DNA from 3 places in the Bradyrhizobium sp. ISRA430 genome. Region 2 is predicted to be linked to each of the others. Evidence: predicted binding sites of a transcription regulator. Region 2 holds the regulator's gene; each other region holds the start of a gene.
What was found. Region 2 encodes PhoB, which activates phosphate uptake and scavenging genes when phosphate is short. Its sites were predicted from a motif close to TGTCATNNANCTGTCAT; they were not measured.
Positions count from the first base shown of each region.

Region 1: the regulator PhoB is predicted to act here: its motif matches at 4,706-4,722, upstream of MTX21_RS26850 (DUF2794 domain-containing protein).
Region 3: the regulator PhoB is predicted to act here: its motif matches at 7,918-7,934, upstream of MTX21_RS08430 (DUF47 domain-containing protein).

Region 1 is NZ_CP094516.1:5,644,491-5,654,847, forward strand. It holds gene ccmA (heme ABC exporter ATP-binding protein CcmA) at 1-232, opposite strand, end outside; gene acnA (aconitate hydratase AcnA) at 498-3,218, shown strand; gene MTX21_RS26845 (DUF1223 domain-containing protein) at 3,439-4,215, shown strand; gene MTX21_RS26850 (DUF2794 domain-containing protein) at 4,785-5,156, shown strand; gene MTX21_RS26855 (GNAT family N-acetyltransferase) at 5,228-5,758, opposite strand; gene MTX21_RS26860 (Bax inhibitor-1/YccA family protein) at 6,017-6,808, opposite strand; gene MTX21_RS26865 (FtsX-like permease family protein) at 7,080-9,650, opposite strand; gene MTX21_RS26870 (ABC transporter ATP-binding protein) at 9,647-10,357, opposite strand, start outside.
Region 2 is NZ_CP094516.1:4,974,148-4,984,504, reverse strand. It holds gene pstA (phosphate ABC transporter permease PstA) at 1-243, shown strand, start outside; gene pstB (phosphate ABC transporter ATP-binding protein PstB) at 240-1,058, shown strand; gene phoU (phosphate signaling complex protein PhoU) at 1,070-1,786, shown strand; gene phoB (phosphate regulon transcriptional regulator PhoB) at 1,801-2,508, shown strand; gene MTX21_RS23690 (GcrA family cell cycle regulator) at 2,735-3,247, opposite strand; gene MTX21_RS23685 (aspartate aminotransferase family protein) at 3,701-4,903, shown strand; gene argF (ornithine carbamoyltransferase) at 4,903-5,838, shown strand; gene MTX21_RS23675 (Hsp33 family molecular chaperone) at 5,971-6,978, shown strand; gene apaG (Co2+/Mg2+ efflux protein ApaG) at 7,119-7,511, opposite strand; gene MTX21_RS23665 (OpgC domain-containing protein) at 7,690-8,931, shown strand; gene MTX21_RS23660 (SGNH/GDSL hydrolase family protein) at 8,931-9,710, shown strand; gene MTX21_RS23655 (SGNH/GDSL hydrolase family protein) at 9,723-10,357, shown strand, end outside.
Region 3 is NZ_CP094516.1:1,640,182-1,650,538, reverse strand. It holds gene MTX21_RS08485 (sulfite exporter TauE/SafE family protein) at 1-455, opposite strand, end outside; gene MTX21_RS08480 (TetR/AcrR family transcriptional regulator) at 473-1,105, opposite strand; gene MTX21_RS08475 (tRNA-binding protein) at 1,314-1,685, opposite strand; gene MTX21_RS08470 (ArsC family reductase) at 1,798-2,157, shown strand; gene MTX21_RS08465 (hypothetical protein) at 2,161-2,604, opposite strand; gene MTX21_RS08460 (hypothetical protein) at 2,614-2,841, opposite strand; gene MTX21_RS08455 (ABC transporter ATP-binding protein) at 3,159-3,914, shown strand; gene MTX21_RS08450 (ABC transporter ATP-binding protein) at 3,907-4,653, shown strand; gene MTX21_RS08445 (ABC transporter substrate-binding protein) at 4,691-5,914, shown strand; gene MTX21_RS08440 (branched-chain amino acid ABC transporter permease) at 5,987-6,850, shown strand; gene MTX21_RS08435 (branched-chain amino acid ABC transporter permease) at 6,852-7,820, shown strand; gene MTX21_RS08430 (DUF47 domain-containing protein) at 7,976-8,620, shown strand; gene MTX21_RS08425 (inorganic phosphate transporter) at 8,635-9,639, shown strand; gene sugE (quaternary ammonium compound efflux SMR transporter SugE) at 9,632-9,946, opposite strand; gene MTX21_RS08415 (peptide chain release factor 3) at 10,104-10,357, shown strand, end outside.

The DNA.
Region 1 (10,357 bases), 670 kb from region 2:
CGAGATAATGGCACTGCTCGGGGAGCGTCAGCTCGGCATCGCCGCCTTCCAGCGCGATCGTGCCGCCGGCCGGAACAAGCAGGCCCGCGATCAACCGCAGCAGCGATGTCTTGCCCGATCCGTTGCGGCCCACCACCGCCACCGCCTCGCCGGAAGCCGCCTCCAAATCGAGTCCGGCAAACACTTCGCGGCCGCCGCGCACGCATGTCAGTCCGCGTCCGGAGAGCCGCATCTCGCCGCTTGTCGAAGCCCTCAACGGAGCCCCCAGAACGGCCCGAGAGAAAACCCTAAGAAAATCTTGGGGTAGCACATCAGAATTTTTGGCTCGCGAATTGCTGCGGTACGATTGTGGCTGTGGCGGCGCGGTTAGAAAGCTTCTATAAGCCCGGAACTACTTGATGCAGCAACTCAACCTGCCCCTGCAAGCGACCCAGCCGGATTCGCTGACGGTGTTAAAATACCCTGATCGGGTATAACTAACAATTGGGATTTCCTACATGACCTCGCTCGACAGCTTCAAATGCAAAAAGACCCTCAAGGTCGGCGCCAAGACCTATGTGTATTACAGCCTGCCCACGGCCGAGAAGAATGGTCTGAAGGGAATTTCGAAACTTCCCTATTCGATGAAGGTCCTGCTCGAGAACCTGCTGCGCAACGAGGATGGCCGCTCGGTCAAGAAGGAGGACATCGTCGCGGTGTCCAAGTGGCTGCGCAAGAAGTCGCTGGAGCATGAGATTGCCTTCCGCCCGGCGCGCGTGCTGATGCAGGACTTCACCGGCGTGCCCGCTGTGGTCGACCTCGCCGCGATGCGCAACGCGATGCAGAAGCTCGGCGGCGATGCCGAGAAGATCAATCCGCTGGTGCCGGTGGATCTCGTCATCGACCATTCCGTCATCGTGAACTTCTTCGGCGACAACAAGGCCTTCGCCAAGAACGTGGTCGAGGAATACAAGCAGAACCAGGAGCGCTACGAGTTCCTGAAGTGGGGTCAGAAGGCGTTCTCGAACTTCTCCGTCGTGCCGCCCGGCACCGGCATCTGCCACCAGGTCAATCTCGAATACCTCGCCCAGACCGTCTGGACCAGGAAGGAGAAGATGACGGTCGGCAAGAAGACCGGCACCTTCGAGGTCGCCTATCCGGACTCGCTTGTCGGCACCGATTCCCACACCACCATGGTCAACGGTCTCGCCGTGCTCGGCTGGGGCGTCGGCGGCATCGAGGCGGAAGCCTGCATGCTCGGCCAGCCGCTGTCGATGCTGCTGCCGAACGTGGTCGGCTTCAAGCTGAAGGGCGCGCTGAAGGAAGGCGTCACCGCGACCGACCTCGTGCTGACCGTGACGCAGATGCTGCGCAAGCTCGGTGTGGTCGGCAAGTTCGTCGAGTTCTTCGGCCCCGGCCTCGACCATCTCTCGGTCGCCGACAAGGCGACCATCGCCAACATGGCTCCCGAATACGGCGCGACCTGCGGCTTCTTCCCGGTCGACGCCGCGGCGATCGATTACCTCAAGACCTCCGGCCGTGCCTCCGCGCGCGTCGCGCTGGTGCAAGCCTATGCCAAGGCGCAAGGGCTGTTCCGCACCGCCAAGTCGGCCGACCCGGTCTTCACGGAGACGCTGACCCTCGACCTCGGCGACGTTGTGCCGTCGATGGCCGGCCCGAAGCGTCCCGAAGGCCGCATTGCGCTGCCCTCCGTCTCCGAAGGCTTTTCGCTGGCGCTCAGCAATGAGTACAAGAAGGCCGAGGAGCCCGCGAAGCGCTTTGCCGTCGAAGGCAAGAATTTCGACATCGGCCATGGCGACGTCGTGATCGCTGCGATCACGTCCTGCACCAACACCTCCAACCCGAGCGTGCTGATCGGCGCTGGCCTGCTGGCGCGCAACGCGGCCAAGAAGGGCCTGAAGGCGAAGCCCTGGGTGAAGACCTCGCTTGCGCCGGGCAGCCAGGTCGTCGCCGAATATCTCGCCAATTCCGGGCTGCAGGCCGATCTCGACAAGGTCGGCTTCAACCTGGTCGGCTTCGGCTGCACCACCTGCATCGGCAATTCCGGTCCGCTGCCGGAAGAGATCTCGAAGTCGATCAACGACAACGGTATCGTTGCGGCCGCCGTGCTCTCGGGCAACCGCAACTTCGAAGGCCGCGTCTCGCCGGACGTGCAGGCGAACTATCTCGCCTCGCCCCCGCTCGTCGTCGCCCATGCGCTCGCGGGCAGCGTGACCAAGAACCTCGCCACCGAGCCGCTCGGCGAGGGCAAGGACGGCAAGCCGGTCTACCTCAAGGACATCTGGCCGACGACGAAGGAGATCAACGCCTTCATGAAGAAGTTCGTGACCGCGTCGATCTTCAAGAAGAAATATGCGGACGTGTTCAAAGGCGACACCAACTGGCGCAAGATCAAGACGGTCGAGAGCGAGACCTATCGCTGGAATATGAGTTCGACCTACGTGCAAAACCCGCCCTACTTCGAAGGCATGAAGAAGGAGCCGGATCCGGTCACCGATATCGTCGAGGCGCGCATCCTCGCGATGTTCGGCGACAAGATCACCACCGACCACATCTCGCCGGCCGGCTCGATCAAGCTCACCTCGCCCGCTGGCAAGTATCTCAGCGAGCACCAGGTGCGTCCGGCCGACTTCAACCAGTACGGCACGCGCCGCGGCAACCATGAAGTGATGATGCGCGGCACCTTCGCCAACATCCGCATCAAGAACTTCATGCTCAAGGGCGCCGACGGCAACATTCCGGAAGGCGGTCTCACCAAGCACTGGCCCGACGGCGAGCAGATGTCGATCTACGACGCCGCGATGAAGTACCAGCAGGAGAGCGTTCCGCTGGTCGTGTTCGCCGGTGCCGAATACGGCAACGGCTCCTCGCGCGACTGGGCCGCGAAGGGCACGCGCCTGCTCGGCGTGCGCGCCGTGATCTGCCAGAGCTTCGAGCGCATCCACCGCTCCAACCTGGTGGGCATGGGCGTGCTGCCGCTGACCTTCGAGGAAGGTACCTCCTGGCAGTCACTCGGTCTGAAGGGCGACGAGAAGGTCACGCTGCGCGGCCTCGTCGGCGACCTCAAGCCGCGCCAGAAGCTGACCGCGGAAATCGTCTCCGGCGACGGCTCGCTCCAGCGCGTCTCGCTGCTCTGTCGGATCGATACGCTGGACGAGCTGGACTACTATCGCAACGGCGGCATCCTGCACTATGTGCTGCGCAAACTCGCGGCGTAAACGCGGATTTGTGAACGGTGGCTCACTGCGAAGTGAGTAGAAGGTTAAACGAAGGCGGCCTATCAAAAGGCCGCCTTCGCGCGTTGCGGCACGCTTCAGATGGGCCCGCCCGGCGGAAATTTCCGCCTTGGTCGGATGAATGTGCCGCGCCCCGTAAGACTACGGTGACCATCAAGCGATATGATCTTTCCCCCACGAGCTAGGATGTGCGACGTTCGACATGACTGACATGATGGCGAGTAATCTGATTTCGCGCTGGTCCGGTGCATTCTGGTCGGGAGCGCTCAGCGTCTGTGCCATCATCGCCATCGTTCGTCCCGCCCACGCCGATCCCCGCGCCGTGGTCGAGCTCTTCACCTCGCAGGGCTGCTCCTCCTGTCCACCCGCCGACAAGATCATTGGCGAGCTGTCCAAGGATCCCTCGATCATCGCGCTCAGCATGCCGATCGACTATTGGGATTATCTCGGCTGGAAGGACACGCTGGCGGACTCGCGCTTCTCTGCGCGGCAACGCGCTTATTCGCGCATGCGCGGCGACCGCGAGGTCTATACGCCGCAAGTCGTGGTCAATGGCTCAACGCATGTCATCGGCAGCGATCGCGCCGGCATCGAAAGCGCGATCGGCAACACCATCAAGAATGAATCGGTGATGAGCGTGCCGGTGACGATGTCGCTCGCCGGCAAGCAGATCAGCGTGTCGGTGGCCGCGAGCCGGGAGCCGGCGGTCTCGCACGGCGAGGTCTGGATCTGCTCGATCGCGAAATCGGTGCCGATCTCGATCGGCCGCGGCGAAAACCGGGGACAGCAGATCACCTATCACAACGTCGTACGCAACGTGCTCAAGGTCGGCGATTGGAACGGCCGTCCGGAAAGCTGGACGGTGCCACTGGAGAATCTAACGCGCGAGGGCGTCGACGGCGCGGTGGTGTACGTCCAGGACGGCAGCCGCGAGAAGCCCGGCCCGATGCTGGGCGCGGCGTACACGTCGCTGCACTGAAGCTGCGCTCGAATTCCCCTCGCACCAGATCGATCTAACCGCTCATGGTGAGGAGCGCGCTCTGGCGCGTCTCGAACCATGCAGGCCCGGCTGCTGCATCTCGTCGAGACGCCTGCTACGCAGGCTCCTCAGGATGAGGTCAGAGTACGAAGGATGAGGGGAGAAGCATCAGGTCGGAAGATACACCCGACCTAAACAAAAAAGGACCAACTCGCGTTGGCCCTCCTTGTCGCGCGTACAGACCCGATCCTGACGACCCCGGGGGGCTGGGGGCTGAGGAATCCGGAACCGAAAGGACCGGGCCAACGCACATCAACCTTTTCGCAGTGCAGGGCGGCAGTCGCTAGGCGGAAAAGAGGCGAGACTATGATTTCCTGCTAACGATCCCGTGACGGTTTGCCGCTGAAAAGTTCCACCGCTGCGTGTGCTGATTCGCTCACGATCTGACGGGTTTGGCCGTCTGCCCCTTGCGGTGAGGGGCGGTTGGCGCAATCATGCAATTGTCATGATCCGCGGGGTCCTGCGATGGTTTCGCGGAGGCGGGCATGCTGTGCGACAGGAGGCGCTCCATGAGTCTGATGTCGGAGGATGTCGATCCGAGCGAGCAGCGCGCAGTGGCGCGTGTCGCCGCTGCGAACTCCCAGGGGAGCCGGGTGACGTTCAACCGGCTTGAACTGCATCGCATCCTCAATCTCTACGGCCGCATGGTCGCCGACGGCGAGTGGCGCGACTATGCCATCGACTTTCTCAAAGACCGCGCTGTGTTCTCGGTCTACCGCCGCGCCTCCGAAGTGCCGATCTATCGCATCGAGAAAGATCCGCGGCTGGCGCGCAAGCAGGGCATGTACAGCGTGATCTCGGCGACAGGCCTGATCCTGCGCCGTGGCCACGAACTCGAGCGCGTGCTGCTGGTGATCGATCGCAAGCTGGCGGTGGTCTGACAATCTCGCCTCGTCATGCCGGGCTCGCGACTTCGTCGGGCCCCGGAATGACGCGGCGTTGGATGTTCGTCTTACTTCCCCGGGACCGTGCTTGCGCCCTCGCCGAGGTCGCGCTGCATCATCACGGTGTCCAGCCAGCGGCCGAATTTCAGCCCGACGTTCGGATGCGTGCCGATCATCTTGAAGCCGCATCTGGTGTGGACGCCGATCGAGCCGGCATTGGCGGAATCGCCGATGACGGCGATCATCTGGCGGAAGCCACGCGCCTCGCATTCGGTGATCAGCCGCTCCAGCAGCAGCAGGCCGATGCCGCGGCGGTGGAAGGACGGATCGAGATAGATCGAGTTCTCGACCGTGAAGCGGTAAGCCGGCCGCGGCCGGTAGGCGCCGGCATAGGCATAGCCCGCCACGCGCCCGTCGAGCATGGCGACGAAGTACGGATAGCCCCCGTCGGTCAGCGCGCGATAGCGCCGCGTCATCTCGGCAAGGTCGGGCGGTTCCAGCTCGAACGTCGCGGTGCCCTCGCGGACGGCCTGCTGGTAGATGGCGGTGATGGCGGGAAGGTCGGCCTCGGTCGTAGGCCTGATCTCAGGTGCGGACATGCGGAGAGATTAGAGCCACCCTGCAGCCGCTGGAAGGGGGCAGCGGCCTCTCCCGGCGTCATTGCGAGCGCAGCGGAGCAATCCAGAAATGCATCCGCGGCATGACTCCGGATTGCGTCGTCGCGGAGCCTGTCATCCGGCCCGCCGAAGGCGGGACTGGGTGGCTCCTCACAATGACGGCGCTTGTGGGGAGAGCCGGGCCAAACAAAAACCCCGGCCTTGCGGCCGGGGTTGGTGTCGTTCGCTCGGGCCTGTCGCTCAGTCGCGCTGGCCGAGGAGCTGCAGCAGCAGCGTGAACAGGTTGATGAAGTTCAAGTATAGCGACAGCGCACCGGTGATCGCCGCACGCTCTGCGATGTCACCGCCGGCCGACGCATAGCCGTAGATGTAGTCGTTCTTCAGCCGCTGCGTATCCCAGGCGGTCAGGCCCGCGAACACCAGCACGCCCACCACGGATACGATGAACTGCAGCGCCGAGCTGGCGAGGAACAGGTTCACCAGGCTCGCGATGATGATGCCGATCAGGCCCATGAACAGGAACGAGCCCATTCCGCTCATGTCACGCTTGGTGGTGTAGCCATAGAGGCTCAGCGCGCCGAAGGTGGCCGCGGTGATGAAGAACACCCGCACGATCGAGGTGTGCGTGAACACCAGGAAGATCGAGGACAGCGAGATGCCCATCAGCGCCGAGAACACCCAGAACAGGATCTGGGCGGTCGATGGAGCAAGACGGTTGATGCCGGCCGAAATCACGAACACCATGGCAAGGGGCGCCAGCATGAACAGCCATTTCAGCGGGCTCACGAACATCGCATAGCCGAACGGCGTCAGGAACAGCTTACCGACACGGACGGCTTCCGGGGTCGGAACGTCCGTCACGGCGGCCATGTAGACACCGAGCGCAGCCAGGCCGGTGATGGCCAGGCCAATGCTCATGTAGTTGTAGATGCGCAGCATGTAGGCGCGCAGACCGGCGTCGACCGTCGCGGCGTCAACACGCCCGGCGGCCCTGCCGAAAGGAGAAGCGTAGTTACGGTCTAGGTCCGACATGGTCGAATTCCCGTTGGTTGTCCGGTCCGGCACGAGGGTTTCCATGCCGCCGGTTCGTCAAATTCTATCTCGGATACCGATGCCTGCCGACATTAAATTTGGCTAACAATCGGGGCTCCGAACCCGTTGGATATGTGGGAAACTAACACATTCGCTGCAACCGTCCACGCGCGGCTGAATGTCGCCCTCGGCGCGCAATCCCGACGAGCGGACGTGGTTAATCGCGGGATTCGCGCGATTTGGCGACCGCGCAGCCGCCCGCTACATTTTGTCACAAATTCCGCAACACCGTGGCGGGCTTTTTGTTCAACGCCAACAGCGTGCCGGCAAGCCCAAGTCCGACGGTAACAATGAGGGCGGCCGCGACCACAGCGGCGGCGCTGCCGGCCTGCCAGACGAAGCTCAGCGTCATCAGCCGCGTCACGATCATCCAGGCTGCGATGCTGCCGGCGATCACGCCGAACACTGCGGTGGCGAGCCCGATCAGCAGGTATTCGAGTGCATAGGCGCCGAGCAGTCGCAGCCGCGTCGCACCCAGCGTCTTCAGGATCACCGCATCGTAGACGCGGTGGCGGTGGCCGGCGGCGAGCGCCCCGCCCAGGACCAGGATCGCCGAGATCAGGGTCACGGCGCTGGCGCCGCGGATCGCCAGCGCGAGATTGGTCACGACCGAGCCGACCGTCTCCATCACCTCGCGCACGCGCACGCTCGTCACCATCGGATAGGCATCCGCAACCTGCTTGATGATCTTGCCGTCGCCGGTCGCGTCGCCTCCGGTTTCCGTCAGCGTTGCGATATGGGTATGCGGCGCGCCCTTGAAGGCGTTCGGCGAGAACACGAGAACGAAATTGATGCCGAGCCCCTGCCAGTCGATGTTGCGCAGATTGCTGATTCTGGCCGGGATGTCGCGGCCGAGCACGTTGACCACGACCTCATCGCCGATCTTCAAGGACAGCCCGTCGGCGATCTTCTTCTCCATCGAGACCAGCGGCGGTCCGGAATAGCCGGCGCCCCACCACTCGCCCTCGACCACCTTGGATCCCTTCGGCAGCTCGCCGGTATAGGTCAGGCCGCGGTCGCTTTGCAGCACCCATTCGGAATCGGTCGTGGGCTTCAGGTCCTCGGCGCGGACACCGCGCGCGGCGACGATGCGCCCGCGCAGCATCGGCACGTCCTCGATCCTCGCACCCGGCACGATCTGGTGGAGATAGTCGTCGAATTGCGCAGCCTGCGTGCTCGGGATGTCGATGAAGTAGAACGATGGCGCACGGTCAGGCAAAGCCGCCAGGAACTGCCGGCGCAGATTGCCGTCGATCTGGGTGATGGTGACGAGCACGGCGAGCCCGAGTCCCAGCGACAGCACCACGGAGGGCGTCAGCGCGCCCGGCCGGTGGATGTTGGCGATCGCAAGCCGCAGCATCGGCAGCCGCGTGCGCGGCAATCGCCGCGCGATCGCCATCAAGAGGGCGGCGATGCCGCGGAGCAGCGCGAACACGACAACGGAGGAGAGCACGAACACCGCGGCGATGCGCTTGTCGAAGGACAGGCCGATCACGACTGCGACGAGCAGGGCGATCACCGCGCTCATGAAGGCGAGATAGCGCCAGCGCGGCCGGTGCCATTCGGCGCTGATGGTGTCGCGGAACAGTGCCGCGACCGGCACGTCATGCACACGGCCGAGCGGCCACAGGCCGAAGGCGAGCGCGGTCAGGAGGCCATAGACGAACGACAGCGCCAGCTCGTCGGCATGCACGGACGGCACTACCGGCAGCGGCAGCAGCTTGCCGAACAGGCCGACGATGGCGAAGGGCATCGCAGCGCCCAGCGCAAGCCCGATCACCGAGCCGATCCCGGCGAGCAGGATCACCTGCACGAGATAGATGCCGAACACGTCGCGCCCCGTCGCGCCGATGGCCTTGAAGGCGGCGATCACCTCGAGCCTGCGGTCGATATGGCTCTTCACGGCATTGGCAACGCCGACGCCGCCGACCAGCAGCGCGGCAAGGCCCACCAGGGTGAGGAACTGCGTGAACCGGTTGATGTTGCGCTCGAGCTGCGGCGAGGCATTCGAGCGGCTGCGGATCTCCCAACCGGCTTGCGGCGCTGCGTTGCGCGCCTCGTCTATGAAGGCCTCGGTGGCGCGCTCGCTGTTGGCATTGTCAGGCAGCTTCACCCGATAGACCCAGCGCACCAGGCTGCCGGGCTGGATCAGGCCGGTGGCGCGCAAGGCCGCCTCGCTGATCAGGAAGCGCGGGCCGAAGCCGATGCCGCCGGCGAGCTTGTCGGGCTCGGCCTCGACCGTGCTGCGGATCTGGAAGGTCGATGCCCCAATGGTGACGCGGTCGCCGGTCTTCAGGGAGAGCCGCGCCAGCAGCGTCGGATCTGCGGCCGCGCCAAACGCGCCGTCGCGCTCCGCGAGCAGATCGGGCAGCGCCATTTGCGGCGCCAGCGTCAACTGGCCGAGCATAGGATAGGTGTCGTCGACCGCCTTCATCTCGACCAGCGCGAGCTTGCCGTCAGCCGAGCGCGCCATGCCGCGCAGGGTGGCCGCGATGGAGACGGTGCCGCGCGAGCGCAGGAAGGCGACCTCGTCTAGCTTGGCCTCGCGCTGAAACAGCACGAAGGAGGCGTCGCCGCCGAGCAGCGTGCGGCCCTCGCGGGCAAGACCGTCGCTGAGGCTTGCCGAAACCGAGCCGACGCCGGCGATCGCCATCACGCCGAGGGCGATGCAGGCAATAAAGACGTAGAAGCCGCGCAGGCCCCCGCGCAATTCGCGCAGCGCGTAGCGCAGCGACAGCGCGGCGCCGCTGCCCCGCGCAAACGATTCGGCTGTAGCGCTCATGCTTGCGAATGCTGCGTATCGATGCGCCCGGAGCGCAAACGGATCACGCGATCGCAGCGATGCGCGAGCGAGGAATCGTGCGTGACCAGCACCAGCGTCATGCCGCGCTCGGCATGCTTGGTGAAGAGCAGATCGACGATCTGCTTTCCGGTCGCCTCGTCGAGATTGCCGGTCGGCTCGTCGGCAACGAGGATCGCGGGATCGGGCGCCAGCGCCCGGGCGAGCGCGACGCGCTGCTGCTCGCCGCCCGAGAGCTGCGTCGGATAGTGATGCAGGCGGTCGCCGAGCCCGACCGATTGCAGCTCTTGTGCCGCGCGTGTCGCAGCATCCGGATTTCCGGCGAGCTCGAGCGGCACGGCGACGTTCTCCAGTGCGGTCATTGTCGGGATCAGGTGAAAGGATTGGAAGACGATGCCGACCTGGCGACCGCGGAAGCGGGCGAGCGCGTCTTCATCGAGGGCATTGAAAGGCGTGCCATTGACCACCACCTCTCCACTATCAGGTCGCTCCAACCCCGCCATCACCATCAGCAGCGTGGATTTGCCCGAGCCTGACGGGCCGATCAGGCCGATCGTCTCGCCCGAGGCGACTCGCAGGCTGATGTCCTTGAGGATGTGAACGCGTGCCGCGCCCGTACCCAATGAGAGATTGACGTTGGAGATGGCGATGGTGTCCGGCACGGTGCCGGTGAGCGAAGAGGATTCGAT
Region 2 (10,357 bases):
GCGACCGCCCGCGTCGCCGGCGAGACTGCGCCGCTGCTGTTCACTGCGCTGTCGAACCAGTTCTTCAGCCTGAGCCTGAACAAGACGATAGCGAACCTGCCGGTCACCATCAACAACTTCGTGCAGAGCCCGTACGCCTACTGGAAGCAACTCGCCTGGAGCGGCGCGCTGCTGATCACGCTCACCGTGCTTGCCCTGAACATTGGCGCGCGCATCCTTGGCGCCGAGAGGACCGCAAAATGACCGACCTGTCCGTATCCGTGAGTTCCAACGGTCACCTGGCGTCGCAACCGCTGCCGGAGGCCCCGGCCAAGGTGACGGTTCGCAACCTCAACTTCTATTACGGCGAACACCACGCGCTGAAGAACATCAACCTGACGCTCGGCACCAACCGCGTCACGGCGTTCATCGGTCCGTCGGGCTGCGGCAAGTCGACCCTGCTGCGCATCTTCAATCGGATGTATGATCTCTATCCGGGCCAGCGTGTGACCGGTCAGCTCATGCTCGACCAGACCAACATTCTCGACCCCAAGCTCGATCTCAACCTGCTGCGGGCCCGCGTCGGCATGGTGTTCCAGAAGCCGACGCCGTTCCCGATGACGATCTACGAGAACATCGCCTTCGGCATCCGCCTCTATGAGAAGATCTCGAAGTCGGAGATGGACGACCGCGTCGAGAAGGCGCTGCGCGGCGGCGCGCTCTGGAACGAGGTCAAGGACAAGCTCAACGCCTCGGGCCTCTCGCTCTCCGGCGGCCAGCAGCAGCGCCTCTGCATCGCGCGCACCGTCGCGGTGCGCCCCGAAGTGATCCTGTTCGACGAGCCCTGCTCGGCGCTCGACCCGATCTCGACCGCCAAGGTCGAGGAGCTGATCCAGGAGCTGTCCGAGAACTACACGATCGCGATCGTCACCCATAACATGCAGCAAGCGGCGCGCGTTTCCGACAAGACCGCCTTCATGTATCTCGGCGAGCTGATCGAGTTCGACGACACCAGCAAGATCTTCACGTCGCCGAGCGATCGGCGTACGCAGGATTACATCACCGGCCGGTTCGGCTGAGGAGACAGGATATGGGTTCCGAACACACCGCAAAGGCCTTCGACACCGACCTTCAGGAGCTCACTCGACTGGTCGCAGAGATGGGCGGGATTGCCGAGCGCATGATCGTCGATTCCGTCGATGCGCTGATCCGCCGCGACGTCGCGCTCGGCCAGCGCGTCGTCGCCACCGACGTCGAGCTCGACGCGCTGCAGAAGCGTATCGAGGAGCGTGCCGTGCTCACCATCGCCCGCCGTCAGCCGATGGCGATCGACCTGCGCGAGATCGTTGGTGCGATGCGCGTGGCGACCGACCTCGAGCGCATCGGCGACCTTGCCAAGAACATGGGCAAGCGCGTCGCCGCGCTGGAGACGGACTTCCATCCGCTAAAGCTGTTCCGCGGCCTGGAACACATGACCGACCTGGTGCAGCAGCAGGTCAAGTCGGTGCTTGACGCCTATGCCGCGCATGACCTGCCGGCGGCGATGGCGGTGTGGAAGGGCGACGAGGAAGTCGACGCCATCTGCACCTCGCTGTTCCGCGAGCTCCTCACTTATATGATGGAGGATCCGCGCAACATCTCGTTCTGCATCCATCTGATGTTCTGCGCCAAGAACATCGAGCGGATCGGCGACCATGCCACCAACATCGCCGAGACCGTGTTTTACATGATCGAAGGTCAGGCCATCGCCGACAAGCGGCCGAAGGGCGACATGACGACCTTCGCCACGACGGTCCCGAATACGTAAGGAGCGACGACCCCATGGGCGCACGCATTATGGTGGTTGAGGACGAGGAGGCTCTGACCGAGCTCCTCCGCTACAACCTCGAAGGCGACGGCTATGACGTCGAGACGGTGATGCGCGGCGACGACGCCGATACCCGTCTCAAGGAACATATCCCCGACCTGATCGTGCTCGACTGGATGCTGCCGGGCCTGTCCGGCATCGAGCTGTGCCGGCGCTTGCGCACCAGGCCCGACACCAAGCAGCTTCCGATCATCATGCTCACCGCGCGCGGCGAGGAGAGTGAGCGGGTGCGGGGTCTTGCGACCGGTGCCGACGACTATATCGTCAAGCCGTTCTCGGTGCCCGAGCTCTTGGCGCGCGTAAAGGGCCTGCTCCGGCGCGCAAGCCCCGAGCGGCTCGCCACCGTGCTCGCCTATGGCGACATCGAGCTCGATCGTGAAAAGCGCCGCGTGGCGCGCTCGGGCCGGCCGATCGATCTCGGTCCGACCGAATATCGCCTGTTGGAGTTTTTCCTCGAGCATCCGGGTCGCGTGTTCTCGCGCGAGCAGCTTCTCGACAGCGTCTGGGGCCGCGACATCTACATCGACGAACGCACGGTCGACGTGCACATCGGCCGCCTGCGCAAGCTGCTCAATCTCGGCCGCGAGCAGGATCCGATCCGCACCGTGCGCGGCGCCGGCTATGCGCTGGATGACCGTTTCGCGAAGGCGGAGCAGACGTAAAGTCTGGGGCGGGATGGCTGGTTGTTGCCACACTTTCAGTCGTCGTCCCGGCGAAGGCCGAGACGCATAACCCCAGGGCGCAGTTGTCGCGCGACGATGATAACTCCGAGTCCCCGTAACCACATCGGCCGGTGGTTATGGATCCCGGCGTTCGCCGGGACGACACCGAGCTAGTTGAAGTGCCGTCGTGTAACGACGGCACCTAGTTCACCGACTAAACGCTAACTCAGCGCGTGCCCGGCTTCGCCGGAGCGCGGCGGCGATCCGCCGCCGGCTGATAGGCGACGCGCGAGTGCTGGGCGCAATAGGGCAGGCCGGTGAGCGCCTTGCCGCCGCAGAAGAAGAAATCCGGGCTCGAGGGATCGCCGACCGGCCAATGGCAGGTCGCCTCGTTCAGCTCGAGCAGCGACAGCCGCTGGCTCATCGGCACGACGTTGTCGTAGGTGACCGGATCGGGCTCAACCTCGACCTCGAAGACCTGCGCCAGCGCGGTGTTGCCGCGCGAGATCGGACGAGCCACCCGCATCATGTGCTGCGCGGGGCGCGCCTTACGCGGCCGCGGCGCCGCCGACGAGGGGCTCTTGGCGCGGCCGGACAGGCCGAGCCTGTGCACCTTGCCGATCACGGCATTGCGGGTCACATTGCCGAGCTCGGCTGCGATCTGGCTGGCCGAAAGTCCAGCCTCCCAGAGCTTTTTCAACTGCTCGACGCGATCGTCGGACCATGTCAAAACCGTCATTGCACCCTTTCCCTCGCCGCGCGCCAGCCACCCTGGCCCTCGCGGCGAATGCCTAAGCCTCGAAAACCCGTGCCGCCAGAATCCTTTAAGGCTCGCCGGGCGCGACTAGAGCGCCCGAACGTTTACGCCGGTACATGAGAACTTAGAGGATCAGAACCGCTGCACGAGATGTCGTATCTGACAGCCCAAACGCTACAATATGGCGTGACTCACGCGCAAGAGTCCGCCGACTCGCTTCCACATGTTCCGTAACGAAAACCCCGCAAAGTAGGCACCGCAAGACTACGGATTCTGCGTTTCCCGAGGCTTGCCGGCGGCATTGACAGGCGTTCTACCAAGCATAAGATAGTTCTACGTGCCGCCCTGAAAAGGCGGCACGTTTCGTTTTCCGGGACGGTCAATGGTGCGCTGCGCAATGCGCGTTGAGGCCGTCCTCAACACCAAGTGACAGTCATGACCAAGAGCGCCGCGCCGCATCTGCTTCCTGTTTTCGCCAGAGCCGACATCGGTTTCGAGCGTGGCGAAGGCTGCTGGCTGATCGCCACGAATGGCGAGCGCTATCTCGACTTCACCTCCGGCGTCGCGGTCAACGCGCTCGGCCATGCCCATCCCGCACTGGTCAAGGCGTTGCAGGAGCAGGCGACGAAGCTCTGGCACATGTCGAACCTGTTCCAGAGCCCGGATGGCGAGCGTCTTGCGGCGCGCCTCTGTAACGAGAGCTTTGCGGACTTCGTGTTCTTCTGCAATTCCGGCGCGGAAGCGCTGGAATGCGTCATCAAGGTCGTGCGCCGCTATCACGCGTCGAAAGGTCATCCCGAGCGCTATCGCATGATCACCTTCGAGGGTGCCTTCCACGGCCGCACGCTCGCGACGCTGGCTGCAACCGGCTCGGCCAAATATCTCGAAGGTTTCGGGCCGCCGATGGAAGGCTTCGACCAGGTGCCGCATGGCGACCTCGACGCCGTCAAGAAGGCGATCGGTCCGCAGACCGCCGGCATCCTGATCGAGCCGATCCAGGGTGAGGGCGGCGTGCGCTCGGCGACGCCCGCATTCCTCAAGTCGCTGCGCCAGCTCTGCGACGAGCGCGGCCTGTTGCTCGCGTTCGACGAGGTGCAGACCGGCATGGGCCGCGCTGGCGATCTCTTCGCGCACCGCCGCTTCGGCGTCACGCCCGACGTGATGTCGCTGGCGAAGGCGCTCGGCGGCGGATTCCCGATCGGCGCCTGCCTTGCGACCGCGGAAGCCGCCTCGGGCATGACGCCCGGCTCGCATGGCTCGACCTTCGGCGGCAATCCGCTCGCAATCTCGGCCGCCAATGCGGTGCTCGACGTCATGCTCAAGCCGGGCTTCTTTGATCACGTTCAGAAGATGTCGCTCTTGTTGAAGCAGAAGCTCGCGTCCGTGATCGATCGTCATCCCGACATCGTCAGCGAGGTTCGCGGCGAGGGGCTCCTGATCGGCATCAAGGCCGTGGTGCCCTCGGGCGATCTGGTCGCGGCGCTACGCGACGAAAAGCTGCTCACCGTCGGGGCCGGCGACAACGTCGTGCGCTTCCTGCCACCGTTGATCGTGACTGAAGCCGAGATCGAGGACAGCGTCGCGCGGCTCGAGCGCGCCTGCACCGCGCTTTCCGGCAACAAGCGGGCGGCAAGCTGATGAGCAAGGCGCCCAATAAAATGCCAAGGCACTTCCTGGATATCAACGAGCTCCCGCTGTCGGAGCTCAAGCGCATGCTCGCCGCATCCTCCGCCATGAAGGCGAAGCAGAAGGCGCATCAGCCGGTCAAGCCGCTCGAAGGCAAGACGCTGGCGATGATCTTCGAGCGCCCCTCGACGCGCACGCGCGTGTCGTTCGACGTCGGCATGCGCCAGCTCGGCGGCGAGGCGATCATGCTGACCGGCGCCGAGATGCAGCTCGGCCGCGGCGAGACCATCGCCGACACCGCGCGCGTGCTGTCGCGCTACGTCGATGCAATCATGATCCGCATCCTCAATCACGATGCGCTGCTCGAGCTGGCGGCGAATGCGACCGTGCCCGTCATCAACGGACTGACGCGGCGCTCGCATCCCTGCCAGGTGATGGCCGACCTCATGACCTATGAGGAGCATCGCGGCCCGATCGAGGGCAAGACGGTGGCCTGGACCGGTGACGACAACAATGTGCTGGCATCCTGGGCCCATGCCGCCGAGCGCTTCAACTTCAAGCTCAATGTGGCCACGCCTCCGGAGCTCGCGCCGAAGAAGGCGATGCGCGACTGGATCAAGGCGACCGGTGCCCCGATCGTGCTCGGCACCGATCCCGAGGCCGCCGTACGCAGCGCCGATTGCGTGGTCACCGACACCTGGGTGTCGATGGGCGACAAGGAAGGCGAACACCGCCACAACGTGCTCAAGCCCTATCAGGTCAATTCCAAGCTGATGTCGCTGGCCAAGCCCGACGCGCTGTTCATGCACTGCCTGCCCGCCCATCGTGGCGAAGAGGTTACCGACGAGGTGATCGATGGTCCGCAATCGGTCGTGTTCGATGAGGCCGAAAACCGCTTGCATGCGCAGAAGGGCATCCTGGCCTGGTGCTTTGACGCGGTGAAGTAGGTTTGGTTATGGGTCCTGGCCTTCGCCGGGACGACTCCGAACTTGAGGTTGCTTCGTACAATCTGCTCTGCGCGGAACAGGAGTTCCTCACGCCTCTTCCATTTCACCTCCTCCGACCCCAGATAAAGCGCCATGGTTTTCCAATCCCCTGACATGAAGACCGGGCCTGAAAGCCCGGTTCGCGCGCCATCAGCGGTTCCGATCGATGACGCGGTCCTGCCTTACGAGGTCGACGCGCTCGACGTGCGCGGTCGCCTGGTGCGGCTTGGTCCGGCGCTCGACGAGGTCCTGACCAAGCACGACTATCCCGCGCCGGTCGGCAAGCTGCTCGGCGAAGCCATCGTGCTGACGACGCTGCTCGGCTCGGCACTGAAATTCGAAGGCCGCTTCATCCTCCAGGCCCAGACTGACGGCCCGGTGTCATTCTTGGTCGTGGACTACAAGGCGCCGGATCGCTTGCGGGCCTACGCCCGCTACGATGCTTCGCGTCTCGGCGCGGCGCAGGATTCCGGCGCGCTGCTTGGACGTGGCCATCTTGCCATGACCATCGATCAGGGCCCCGACATGAGCCGCTACCAGGGCCTGGTGGCGCTCGACGGCGGCAGTTTGGAAGATGCCGCCCATGAATATTTCCTGCGCTCCGAGCAGATCCCGACCCGCGTTCGCCTCGCGGTCGGCGAGGAGTGGCGCTCGAGCGACGGCGGCAAGCATCGCTGGCGCGCCGGCGGCATGCTGATGCAGTTCCTGCCGAAGGCGCCGGAGCGCGCGCGGCAGGCGGATCTGCATCCCGGTGACGCTCCGGAAGGCACGGAGGCGCACAGTATCGCCGAGGACGACGCCTGGGTCGAGGCGCGCTCGCTGATCGAAACGGTCGAGGACGTCGAGCTCATCGATCCCGAGCTGTCCGGCGAGCGCCTGCTCTTCCGCCTGTTCCACGAGCGCGGCGTGCGCGTATTCAATCCGGAGCCTCTCAAGGCGCAATGCTCCTGTTCGCGCGATGCGGTTGCCGGCATGCTGAAGAGCTTCTCGCCTGACGATCGCGCCGCGATGGTCAAGGACGACAGGGTCGTCGTGACCTGCGAGTTCTGCTCGTCGGTGTATGAATTCACGCCACACGAGGCGGGCGTCGAAAACGCCTGACGCCGGAATCGTAGGGCGGGTTAGCGCAGTGTAACCCACCTCTTTACTATCCGCGCGAAGAGAGAAGTGGTGTGTTACGCCAGCGGACTGCGCTTTGCGCAGCCGCGGGGCTGACCCACTCTACGGCAGCGCGCCGTGCGTTAATTCAACACCCGCTTGCTGTCCGGGCTGTCGAGCGAGAACGTCGGCACGTCGATCTCGAAGCGCTCTCCGCTTTCGCTGACCATCTGGTAGCGGCCGGTCATGAAGCCTGACGCGGTTGAGAGCGGCACGCCTGAGGTGTATTCGAAGCGCTCGCCGGGGGCCAGGATCGGCTGCTCACCGACCACGCCTTCGCCCTTGACCTCCTGCTGCCGGCCGGAGGCATCCGTGATGATCCAGTGCCGCGTCTTGAGCTGCACGGTCTCCTCGCCGGAATTGGTGATGACGATGGTGTAGGACCAAAAATAGCGCGAGCGTTCGGCCGACGACTGCTCCGGAACAAAGTTCGGCTCGACGGTCACTTCGATCTGGCGGGTCACGGCGCGGTACATAGCTGCCATCATACCGAAATCCCGCCCGGGAACCAAACGCCCGCGTCGCTTTTCGCGACATCGTCCCGCCCGAATTGACAGGGAAGTACACTTCGATTGTGATCCGGTCGCTTTGCTAGGCGACGGCGGACCAGTACACTCCTCCAACGTCGCGATTTGCAAAGGGTTCTTGGCCCCGATGACCATTGCCGACCAAGTGACGGGATCGCCGATCGCGGGAACCGCCAACGCCAAGTCGCGCGCAGCCGCGCCGGCCATCACGCTGCCTGCGATCGGCGAACGCGAGCTTCGGCTCGATCTATTCCGCGGGCTCGCGCTGTGGCTGATCTTCATCGACCATCTGCCGCCGAACCTCTTGACCTGGTTCACGATCCGCAACTACGGCTTCAGCGACGCCACCGAGATCTTCATCTTCATCTCCGGCTACACCGCCGCTTTCGTCTATGGCCGCGCGATGCTGGATTCCGGCTTCGTTATCGCCACCGCGCGCATCCTGCGCCGGGTCTGGCAGATCTATGTCGCCCACGTCTTCCTGTTCACGATCTTCCTCGCGGAAATTTCCTATGTCGCGACGAGCTTCGAGAACCCGCTCTACACGGAAGAGATGGGCATCATGGATTTCCTCAAGCAGCCCGACGTCACCATCGTGCAGGCGCTGCTTTTGCGTTTCCGTCCCGTCAACATGGACGTGCTGCCGCTCTACATCGTCTTGATGTTGGCGCTGCCGGTGATCCTCTGGTCGATGAAGTGGAAGCCCGACGTCACGCTCGGCCTCTCGGTCGTTCTCTACGTCGTCACCTGGGAATTTGATCTGTATTTCTCGGCCTATCCGAACGGCTTCTGGGCGTTCAATCCTCTGGCCTGGCAATTGCTTTTCGTATTCGGGGCCTGGTGCGCGCTCGGAGGTGCGCGGCGCATGTCGCGGATCCTGGCATCGCCTGTCACGACGTGGATCGCGATCGCCTATCTGGCCGCGGCGTTCTACGTGACGCTGACCTGGTACGTGCCGCAGCTCTCCCACTTCATGCCGAAGCGGATCGAGCAGTGGATGTACCCGATCGACAAGACCGATCTCGACGTGCTGCGCTTCACGCATTTCCTGGCGCTCGCCGCGCTCACGGTGCGCTTCCTGCCGCGGGACTGGCCGGGGCTGAAATCGCCCTGGCTGCGGCCACTGATCCTGTGCGGCCAGCATTCGCTGGAGATATTCTGTCTCGGCGTGTTCCTGGCCTTCGCCGGCCACTTCATCCTGGCCGAAGTCTCCGGCGGCCCGGCCATGCATGCGCTGATTAGTCTCTGCGGAATCCTGATCATGTGGGGCGTGGCCTGGGTGATTTCGTGGTACAAGCGCGTGGCTGACAAGAGCGGTACGAAAAGCAAAAACGCCGTCGGCAACGCCGATATGGCGGGAGGGGGCTGATGAAGGCGAAGGTTCTCCTGAGCCTGATCCTGCTATGCGGTGGCCTCGCCGCGCCGTCGGCGCGCGCGGAGGATGCTGCGCCGCCCGCTGCGGCCGTACCCCCATCCTGCGAGCTGCCGTCCTACCTGCTCACGACCGATAGCCAGCTCCACAAGGTCGCCGATACCGTCAAGGCCGGCAAGCCGCTCGAGATCCTGGTCATCGGCAGCCGTTCGACCACCATTCCGTCCTCGGAAAACAGCTCCTATCCCGCGCGCATGGAGGCGATCCTGAAGGAGATGCTGCCGCCGTCGGAGGCAGTGCACGTCTCCGTAGAAATACAGAGCAAGAAGACCGCCGAGGAGGCCGCCTCCACCTTCGTTAAGCTGATGGAAGAGAAAAAGCCTACTTTGGTCATCTGGCAGACCGGGACCGTGGATGCTATCCGATCCATCGATCCCGACGATTTTCGTGGCGCAGTCACCGAAGGGGTTGCTGCGTTGCAAAATGCAGGGGCTGACGTCGTCTTGATGAATTTGCAGTACAGCCCGCGAACCGAAACCATGATCTCGGTGCCGCCCTATCTCGACAATATGCGCGTGGTGGCCCAGGAGCACGACGTCCCGCTGTTCGACCGTTTCGCGATCATGCGGCAATGGAATGATCAGGGTCAGTTTGACCTATTCAGCCCATCGCGTGGCCCCGAACTGGCAAAGCAGGTCCACGACTGCCTCGGCCGGGCGCTGGCGCAATTCCTGATCGACGCCGCCCATCTTGGGCCGGTCCAGCAGCAAAATTGAGGTCTAGAGTTAATGAGTTCTCTCCGCCCTTTTTGCCTGTCGGCATGGCTCGCCGCGTCCACGGCGGCGCTGCTGCTGACATCTGCCTCGCTCTCGCCGGCGCAGGCGCAGGCCGCGCAGGCAACGCCCGCGCCGCAGCAGACGGCCAATAATCCTGCTCCCGCATCACAGTCCCAGACCACGGCGGCCGCGACCACGCAGCCGCCTGCCGAGCAGCGCGGCATCACCGCGCGCGCCATTGACAAGGTGAAGCAGGCGGCAAAGTCCGCGGGCGACATCTTCAACCGCGTGCCCTGCCTGCCGCCGAAGGGCGGCGCGAAGACGATGGGCTCGCTGCCGCATGTCGCGAACAAGCTGGTCGAGGGCAAGCCCGTCGTCATCGTTGCGTTCGGATCGTCGTCGACCGCAGGCTTCGGCGCGAGCTCGCCGGAGTTCAACTACCCGAACCGCCTCGCAGCCCAGCTTCGCCGGCACTATCCAACCGCCGACATCAGCGTCATCAACGCCGGCGTCGGCGGCGAGGACGCGCCCGAGATGATGAAGCGCCTTCAGACGGAGGTGATCGACCGGCATCCGGATCTCGTGATCTGGCAGGTCGGCACCAACGCCGTGCTGCGCAATCTCGATCCCGGCGAGACGGCGAAGCT
Region 3 (10,357 bases), 3.3 Mb from region 2:
CCGGCGAGCGTGCCGACGAGGAGCAGTGGCAGCCAGGGCAACTCGCGCGGCTTGCCAATCTCGTCCGTCCCATCCTCGCGCTCGCGGCGCAGGATCAGCGCTGCGATCAGCGCAGCGAGGTAGACGACATAGGCCCATTGCAGGAGGGAGTCGGAGACCGCGACCGCCGCATAGCCGCCGCTTACGCCGCCGACGAGAAATCCGAGTCCGATCCAGATGATCCATCGCAGCGGGCTGCGATTGCCGCTCTGCCAATAGCTGCGGACGCCGGCAAGGCCCGTCGGCGGTACTTGCGCGATCAGCGAGGTGCCTTGCGCCACGTGCTGCTCGGCGCCGAGCAGCAGTACGGAGAAGATCACGAGGCCGCCACCCGGGCTCACGCCCATGAAGCCCGATGTCAGTCCTCCGGCAAGACCGACGCCGATGCCGGCGAGCAGTTCATGGATCCAGGACATCGCTCATGCCTTGTCGTTCATGCCTTGGTCCGGCGCCTGACGTCCGGCTTGGTCGTGCGAAATCCTTCGATCATGCCAGCGACAGCCGTCATGCAGGCCCCGACGTTGATCTCCTCGCCCCAGCACTTCTGCAGCACAAAGCCCTGAAAGATCGCGATCAGCACGCGTGCGGTTGCCTCCGCGCTGATGTCGCGCTGGATGAGGCCGTCGTGTTGGGCGCGTTCGATCAGCGCCACGATCAGCGCGCGCGGCATGTCGATGCCTTCGACGACGCTGGTGCGGACCCGGCGGTTGCGCAGCGCCTCCGCCCAGCCATGGATTCCGACGCGTCGCCGCGCTTCGCCCACGGGATCGGTGAGCCAATGTCCGTAGACGCGGACAAGCGCGTGAAGCGCTTCGAGCGGATCACCGGAGGCCTGCGCCACCGAATTGAGCACGGCCTCGCGGCGATGGCGGTCGTCCGCCAGTGCCTCGATCAGATCGTCCTTGCTCTGGAAGTAGAGATAGACGGCACCGTGGCTCAGTCCCGATCGCTTCACGATGTCGGCCATGCCGGTCTGGTGAAAGCCGTTTTCGGAGAAGCAGGCGAGTGCAGCGTCGAGAATCTGCTGGCGGCGGCCTTCACGTTTTTTCTCGCTGATTTTCGGCACGGGTCGCTCCAGGGATAAGTGACCAACTGATCGGTTTAATCTCGGCGAAGCCAGGAATGATGGGTGGCACAGTTAAATAAAAAACGATCGATCAGTCAGATTTAGGGGCAAAGATGTGGTTCGTCAAGGCGTCCGCGTGGTCGGCGCGGTGCAAGCGGAGGGAATTATCGGGCGCCCAACGGTGCCCCCGGTGCCCGGAGCCGCAGCGCTAGAACAGCCGGCCGCCGTTGGGCACGGGCTTGCTCGGCTGCATCAGCACGACCTTGCCCTCGGCATCCGGGAAGCCGAGCGTGAGCACGTCGGACACGACCGGTCCGATCTGGCGCGGCGGGAAATTGACGACTGCCGCGACCTGTTGCCCCACCAGCGTCTCCAGCGGATGATTTTCTGTGATCTGTGCCGAGCTTTTGCGCACGCCGATTGCGGGACCGAAGTCGATCCACAGCCGCCAGGCCGGCTTGTGCGCCTCCGGGAACGGCTTGGCATCGATGATGGTGCCGACGCGGATGTCGACCGCGAGGAAGGTGTTGAAGTCGATGGTCGGCGATGCGGCCGCGGCGGGATCGTGGGTGACGTGCATGGTATGTCCGTTCGAGAATTCACAGCTTCGCTCAAAATATTGTGGCGGGAACCGGAGTTTCGTACAACGCCACGACTACAGCATCACACCACGCATGCGCGAGGATCGAGTCTTGCCCAACATCATCTACGGCATCAAGAACTGCGACACCATGAAGAAGGCGCGCGCCTGGCTCGAGACTCATGGCGTTGCCTATGAGTTCCACGACTACAAGACTGCGGGTGTGGAGCAGGACAGGCTCAAGCAGTGGAGCGACGAGGTTGGTTGGGAAGCGCTGCTCAATCGTGCCGGCACGACCTTCAAGAAGCTGCCCGATGCCGACAAAGAGGGTCTGAACGAGAAGAAGGCGCTGGCATTGATGCTAGCGCAACCATCGATGATCAAGCGGCCCGTCCTCGAGATCGGCCGCAAGCTCCTGGTTGGCTTCAAGCCCGACATTTACGCGAAGGAAGTCGGCGCCAAATTGCGCTAGAGGCTAGTTCAGTTCGATGATCTCGGTGGCGACGCCGGAGCTGGACTGGTCGGCGAATTCGACGACATCCGCAGCGGCGATGCGGCCGGGTGCGCGGTGGAAGAGATCGCGGTCGATCACGGCGCGCAACTTCGGGCGAGGCAGCGCGTCATTTCCGCGCATCAGGTTCTTGATCTCGAATCCGCCGTCCTCGCAGAACGTCTTTAGCGATGCGATGACGTGGCTGATTTTATCATCAGTCAGGAACGGCAGCAGCAGCCGTTCATAGGCGACGACACGTCCGTAGATGTCGTCGACATCGGCAACGCTGTAGACCGGAAGGCCGCGCGCCACGCATTCGTGGTAGATCGGCATCACGAAGGGCGCGAGCCGCGGCCCGACATAATCGTCCAGAAAAACGCCCTTGCCGGTATGTCCATAGGGCGCGCGAGATGCGCGAGCCGTCACTCTGGATCGTCAGACGCGCGTCGGCGCCGACGTATCCACCGTGTAGTAGATGAGATCAGACAGCTCTTCCTCGAGCCGCGCGGGCTGATACTCCCAGATCGCCGGCGCGACCTGCGCGCGCGCATAAAGTCGCAGCCACGAGTTCAGGAGATCACGCTGCTTGATCGACTTGACGATGGAGGGAGCGGCGCTTGCGAAATCCAAAGCAATATTCCCGGCGAACAGAAGCTCGCGCATGATCGTTGCTGCGGGAAAATTTTCTATGAAGGCTGGCGCGCCGCACGAAAGACCGTTAACGACAGCTTGATGACCGGTGCTTTGCGAACCGGGAAGCCGGGCAGGCGCGACATCAAATCTCTCCGACTAAGGGAGCATGTGTATCCCAGGCGGAGCCTTGATCTGCTCAGCTTTCCGCCTTGCCTAACCCCCGTCACCTCCGGCATATTCCGCGCCCGGAGGCGGCGTTCCGGGATGGGTCCAATGCCTCCGGAAAGCCGAAGTAACAAGGACAGCCACGCGCGACCTACGCGTCGTGCGGGCAGGGGGAAATCTATTTGGCCGATGAGTTCATTCTCGAGACGGAAGGCTTGACCAAGGAGTTCGCGGGCTTCTTTGCCGTCCGCGACGTTGCGCTCAAGGTCCGCCGTGGGAGCATTCACGCGTTGATCGGTCCGAACGGGGCCGGGAAGACGACGTGCTTCAATCTGTTGACCAAGTTCCTGAAGCCGTCCGCCGGGAAAATCCTGTACAAGGGACAGGATATCACCGCGATGGCGCCGGCCGACGTGGCCCGCATGGGACTGGTGCGTTCGTTCCAGATTTCGGCGGTATTTCCGCATCTCACCGCGCTCGAAAACGTCCGTGTCGCGCTTCAGCGCCAGCACGGCAGCTCGTTTGATTTCTGGCGCTCGAAGTCCGCGCTCAACCGCTTCAACAATCGCGGGCTCGAGCTGTTGAACGATGTCGGCCTCAGCGAGTTTGCCAATACGCCCGCGGTCGAGATGCCCTATGGGCGCAAGCGCGCATTGGAGATCGCAACCACGCTGGCGCTCGACCCGGAGATGATGCTGCTCGACGAGCCGATGGCCGGCATGGGCCACGAGGACATCGACAAGATTGCGGCGCTGATCAAGCGCATCTCGGCGAAGTACACCATCCTGATGGTCGAGCATAATTTGAGCGTCGTGGCCAACCTCTCCGACATCATCACCGTGCTGACGCGCGGACAGGTTCTTGCGCAGGGCAATTACGCCGATCTCACCAAGGACGAGCGCGTCAAGGAAGCCTATCTGGGAGCCGGTCATGCCTGAGACTGCGATTGCGGAAGCTCCGGCCAGGTCTGCGGCGGGCGGCAACATCCTCCAGGTTCGCAACCTGGAAGCCTGGTACGGCGAGTCCCACATCCTGCACGGGATCAACTTCGACGTGAACGCGGGCGAGGTCGTCACCCTGCTCGGGCGCAACGGCGCCGGCAAGACGACCACGCTGAAGTCGATCATGGGCATCATCGGCAAACGCGCCGGCTCGATCAGATTCAACAATCAGGAGATCATCCGCGCGACCTCGGACAAGATCGCGCGCATGGGCATTGCCTTCTGTCCGGAGGAGCGCGGCATCTTCTCCAGCCTCGACGTGCGCGAAAATCTGCTGCTGCCGCCGGTGGTGCGGTCAGGGGGGCTGCCGCTCGATCAGATCTTCGACCTGTTTCCGAACCTGAAGGAACGCCTCGCCAGCCAGGGCACCAAGCTGTCCGGCGGCGAGCAGCAGATGCTCGCGATCGCGCGCATCCTGCGCACCGGCGCAAGCTTCCTGATGCTGGACGAGCCTACGGAAGGATTGGCCCCGGTCATCATCCAGCAGATCGGGCATACCATTGCACGGCTCAAGAAGGAGGGCTTTACGATCCTCCTCGTCGAGCAGAACTTCCGCTTCGCATCCACCGTTGCGGATCGCTACTACGTGGTCGAACACGGCAAGATCATCGACGGATTTTCCAATGCGGAGCTTGCCGCCAACATGGACAAGCTCCACACCTATCTCGGCGTCTAGAACTGCCAAACGAGAAACTTCAAAAAAGGAAAGTTGCATGAAGACCAGGTCGATTGCGTCGTTTCTGTTGACCACAGCTCTGACGTTCGCTGCAGCAGGCGTCGCTTCCGCGCAGGACAAGACCGTCAAGATCGGCGCGCTGTCCGATCAGTCCGGCCTCTATGCTGATCTCGGCGGACCCGGCTCGACCCTGGCCGCGCAAATGGCTGCGGAAGACTCCGGTCTCACGGCGAAGGGCTGGAAGATCGACATCGTCTCGGGCGATCATCAGAACAAGCCCGACATCGGCACCGCAATCGCACGGCAGTGGTTCGACGTCGACAAGGTCGACGTCATCGTCGACGTCCCGAACTCCGGCGTGGCGCTCGCCGTCAACAACGTCGTGAAGGAGAAAAACGGCGTCTACATCAATTCCGGCGCGGCGACCTCGGATCTCACCAATGCGCAGTGCTCGCCCAATACCGTGCACTGGACCTACGACACCTACATGCTCGCCCACACCACAGGCCAGGCGCTGGTGAAGGCCGGCGGCGACACCTGGTTCTTCCTGACGGCAGACTACGCCTTCGGTGCGGCGCTGGAGCGCGACACCACGGCGGTCATTACCGCCAATGGCGGCAAGGTGGTCGGCGGCGTCAAGCATCCGCTCAACACGCCGGACTTCTCCTCGTTCCTGCTCCAGGCGCAGGCCTCCAAGGCCAAGATCATCGGCCTTGCCAACGCAGGCGGCGACACCACCAACTCGATCAAGCAGGCGGCGGAGTTCGGTATCGTCAAGGGCGGCCAGAAGCTTGCGGCGCTGCTCCTGTTCCTCACCGACGTCAAAGCGATCGGTCTCGAGACTGCACAGGGGCTGAACTTCACCGAGACCTTCTATTGGGACATGAACGACCAGACCCGGGCGTTCTCGAAGCGTTTCGCCGAGCGGATGAAGAATAATGCGCCGCCGACCATGGTGCAGGCCGGCGTCTATGCGGGCCTGCGTCACTATTTCAAGGCGCTGGAATCGCTTGGCGGCAACCCGCATGACGGGGCGAAGGTTGTCGAGAAGATGAAGTCGATGCCGACGCAAGACGAGCTGTTCGGCAAGGGCGAGATACAGCCCAACGGCCGCACCATCCACAATGCCTACCTGTTCGAGGTGAAGAAGCCCTCCGAGTCCAAGGGGCCGTGGGACTTCTACAAGCTGGTCGGCACTGTGCCGGGCGACCAGGCCTTCACGCCGCTGTCGGAAAGCAAGTGCGCGCTGTTGAAGAAGTAAGCTAACAGCCCGCAGGCCTTATCGGCCTGCGGGCAACTCCAGGGAACGCCGAAGGGACTGGGTGCGGGATCGATGCAGGCTCTCTATGCACAGCTACTGGTGGGACTGATCAACGGCTCGTTCTACGCGCTGCTCAGTCTCGGGCTTGCCGTGATCTTCGGCATGCTCAACATCATCAATTTCGCTCATGGCGCGCTCTATATGATGGGCGCGTTCGTCGCCTATTTCCTGTTGGACCTTGGTGGCATCAACTATTGGTGGGCGCTGCTCATCGCGCCGATCATCGTCGGCATCTTCGGCATGATCCTGGAACGGACCATGCTGCAATGGCTGACGGGTCTCGACCATCTCTACGGATTGCTTCTGACCTTCGGCATCGCGCTAATCGTGCAGGGCGTGTTCCAGAACTACTTTGGTTCGTCTGGTCTGCCCTACGCGATTCCGGACCAGCTCAAGGGCGGCATGAATCTCGGCTTCATGTTCCTGCCCGTCTATCGCGGCTGGGTCGTTATCTTCTCTCTGGTCGTGTGCCTGGCCACCTGGTTCCTGATCGAGAAGACGCGGCTTGGCGCTTACCTGCGTGCCGCAACCGAGAATCCGACGCTGGTGCGCGCCTTCGGCATCAACGTGCCGCGTATGATCACGCTCACTTATGGCCTGGGCGTCGGCCTTGCTGCGCTGGCCGGCGTCTTGTCCGCGCCGATCAACCAGGTGCGGCCGCTGATGGGCGCCGACCTCATCATCGTCGTGTTCGCGGTGGTCGTGATCGGCGGCATGGGATCGATCATGGGATCGATCATCACCGGTTTTGCGCTCGGCGTGATCGAGGGCCTGACCAAGTATTTTTACCCCGAGGCCTCCAACACCGTCGTCTTCGTGCTGATGGTGCTGGTGCTGCTGGTGAAGCCGACGGGACTGACGGGAAGGGCGGCCTGATATGACAGCCTTGACAGACGATACGCTGCCGACGACCCCGCACGCGATGCGCGACGAGATGATCGTGTTCGTGGTGATGGCGCTGCTGCTGGCCGCCGTGCCGTTCAGCGGTATCTATCCGTTCTTCGTGATGCAGGCGCTGTGCTTTGCGCTGCTCGCCTGTGCCTTCAACCTGCTGATCGGCTATGGTGGCCTCTTGTCGTTCGGCCACGCGATGTTCCTCGGTACCGCCGGCTATTGCAGCGCGCATGCACTGAAGGTGTGGGGGCTGCCGCCAGAGCTCGGTATCCTCGTCGGCGTCGCCGCGGCCTTCCTGCTTTCGATCGTGACTGGCTACGTCTCGATCCGCCGCCAGGGCATCTATTTCTCGATGATCACGCTGGCGCTGTCGCAGCTCCTGTACTTCATCTACCTCCAGGCACCGTTTACCCATGGTGAGGACGGTATTCAGGGCATTCCGCAAGGCCACATGTTCGGCCTCTTCGATCTGTCCAAGCCGACCGTGCTCTACTATGTCGTGCTGATTGGCTTCCTCGCCGGCTTCCTGCTGATATTTCGCATCATCAATTCGCCATTCGGCGAGGTGCTGAAGTCGATCCGCGAGAACGAGCAACGCGCGATTTCGCTGGGCTATCGCACCGACCAGTACAAATTCCTGGCCTTCGTGCTGTCGGGTACGCTGGCCGGCTTTGCCGGATCGCTGAAAGTGTTCGTGGCGCAGAATGCCTCGCTCACCGACGTGCACTGGTCGATGTCCGGCGAAGTCGTGCTGATGACGCTGGTCGGCGGCCTCGGAACGATCTTTGGCCCGGTGGTCGGCGCCTTCGTGATCATCGCCATGCAGCAATATCTGGCGAGCTTTGGCCAGTGGGTGACGGTGATCCAGGGCGCGATCTTCGTAATCTGCGTGCTCACCTTCCGTCGCGGCGCCATCGGTGAAATCGCCCATTATCTCCGCAGATCGCTCTAAGTTATTGATACAACTGCGATTTGTAGGTCTTGCGAAAGCGGTGGATGATGCCCCTCCGCGGGCGTGCGATGGCACGCGCGCGGATCGAAAATGGTCTATGACAGTTTCATGACGGCCCATTCGGGCCGGCCATTTTCCAAGCGGCAGCAATTCCCATGATGCGATGGTTTCGCAATTTCCTCCCCAAGGAAGAACGGTTCTTCGACCTGTTTGACCGTCATGCCCAGACCGTGATCCAGGGCGCCGTCGCGCTTCAGGGGATGCTGAACGGCGGCGAGGAGACCCCGGTCTATTGCCAGCGCGTCAGTCAGTTTGAGAACGATGCCGACAACGTCACCCGTGAGGTGCTGACGGCGGTGCGCCGCACCTTCATCACGCCGTTCGACCGCGGTGACATCAAGAACCTCATCACGTCCATGGACGACGCCATCGACCAGATGCAGCAGACGGCCAAGGCCGTGATGCTGTTCGAGGTCCGCGCTTTCGAGCCGCCTATGCGCGAGATCGGTGCGCTTCTGATCGAATGCGCCAATCTGGTCGGCCGCGCGCTGCCGCTGCTGCAGTCGATCGGCCCGAACGTCGCCATGCTGACCGCCATCACCGAAGAGCTGACCAAGCTGGAGGGTCGGGTCGACGATCTCCACGACATCGGGCTGAAGGAATTGTTCCTCAAGCACCGGGACGGCAACGCGATGGACTTCATCGTCGGCGCGGAGATCTACGACCACCTCGAAAAGGTCGCCGACCGCTTCGATGACGTGGCGAACGAGATCAACAGTATCGTCATCGAGCAGGTCTAGGGCAGGGCCGCGCCGTGGATGTCGCGTTGGGTCTTCCCGTCCTGGTCGCACTGATCGCCGTCGCGCTGCTGTTCGACTTTCTGAACGGTCTGCACGACGCCGCCAATTCGATCGCGACCATCGTCTCGACCCGCGTGTTGCGGCCGCAATTCGCCGTGTTCTGGGCCGCCTTCTTCAATTTCGTGGCTTTCATGGTGTTCGGCCTACACGTGGCTCAGACGATTGGCACCGGCATCATCGAACCCTCGATCGTCGATGCCCAGGTGATCTTCGCCGCCCTCGTCGGCGCCATCGTCTGGAACCTCGTCACCTGGGCGCTCGGAATCCCGTCCTCGTCGTCGCATGCGCTAATCGGCGGTCTCGTCGGCGGCGGCATGGCCAAGGCAGGAATCTCGGCGGCGGTGTGGAGCGGATTGTCCAAGACCGTGCTGGCAATCGTGCTGTCGCCCTTGGTCGGCTTCCTGCTCGCGATGATGCTGGTTGCGATCGTGTCGTGGGCCTCGGTGCGCTCGACGCCGTTCGCGGTCGACCGCGCCTTCCGCATCCTGCAATTCGCCTCGGCCTCGCTCTATTCGCTCGGCCATGGCGGCAATGATGCCCAGAAGACCATGGGCATCATCGCCGTGCTGCTCTATTCGCAGGGGCATCTGGGCAGCGAATTCTCCGTGCCGTTCTGGGTGGTGCTGTCGTGTCAGGCGGCGATGGCGCTGGGCACGCTGATGGGCGGCTGGCGCATCGTCCGCACCATGGGCCTGCGCATCACGAAGCTGACGCCGATGCAGGGTTTTTGCGCCGAGACCGGCGGTGCCGCGACGTTGTTCATGGCGACGTTCCTCGGCGTTCCCGTTTCGACCACCCACACCATCACCGGCGCGATCGTCGGCGTCGGCGCCGCGCGCCGTGTCTCGGCGGTGCGCTGGAACGTCGCAAGCTCGATCGTCTACGCCTGGGTGATCACGATCCCAGCGTCAGCGATCGTGGCGGCGCTGAGCTGGTGGGCGGTCCAGATCTTCAAGTAACGAGCTTCAGCCCCACGATGCCGGCGACGATCAGCCCGATGCTGGCGAGGCGAAATGCGGCGGCCGGTTCGCCGAACAGGATGATCCCCAGCGCCGCGGTGCCGACCGCGCCGATGCCGGTCCAGACCGCATAGGCGGTTCCAATCGGAAGCGATTTGAGCGCGAGCCCGAGCAAGATGATGCTTCCCGCCATCGCGGCGAGCGTGAGGACCGACGGAACGAGCTTGGTGAAACCCTCGGTGTATTTCAGTCCGATCGCCCAGGCGACCTCCAGCAAACCCGCGACGAACAATATGGTCCAGGCCATCACGACCCTCCATTCAAGGCAGGGTCGTCCCCGCGGCTGACGTTGCTGAAGAGGGGAAGGTCGTCCTTCCCAAGGCCGATATGGGGCTGGCGAGAGGGCTCCGCAATCACCAAATGAAGCTTGATCAGGCCCATTTTCCCTGCCAAACGCTCCCGCCATGTCCGACATCGCCATTACAGCCGAATCGCCGGCCCGTTCCCCGCTTGCCGCTGAAGTGGCGCGGCGGCGCACCTTTGCGATCATCTCCCACCCGGACGCGGGCAAGACCACGCTGACCGAAAAGCTCCTGCTCTTCGGTGGCGCCATCAATCTCGCCGGCCAGGTCAAGGCCAAGGGCGAGCGCCGCAACACGCGTTCGGACTGGATGAAGATCGAGCGCGAGCGCGGCATCTCGGTCGTGACATCGGTGAT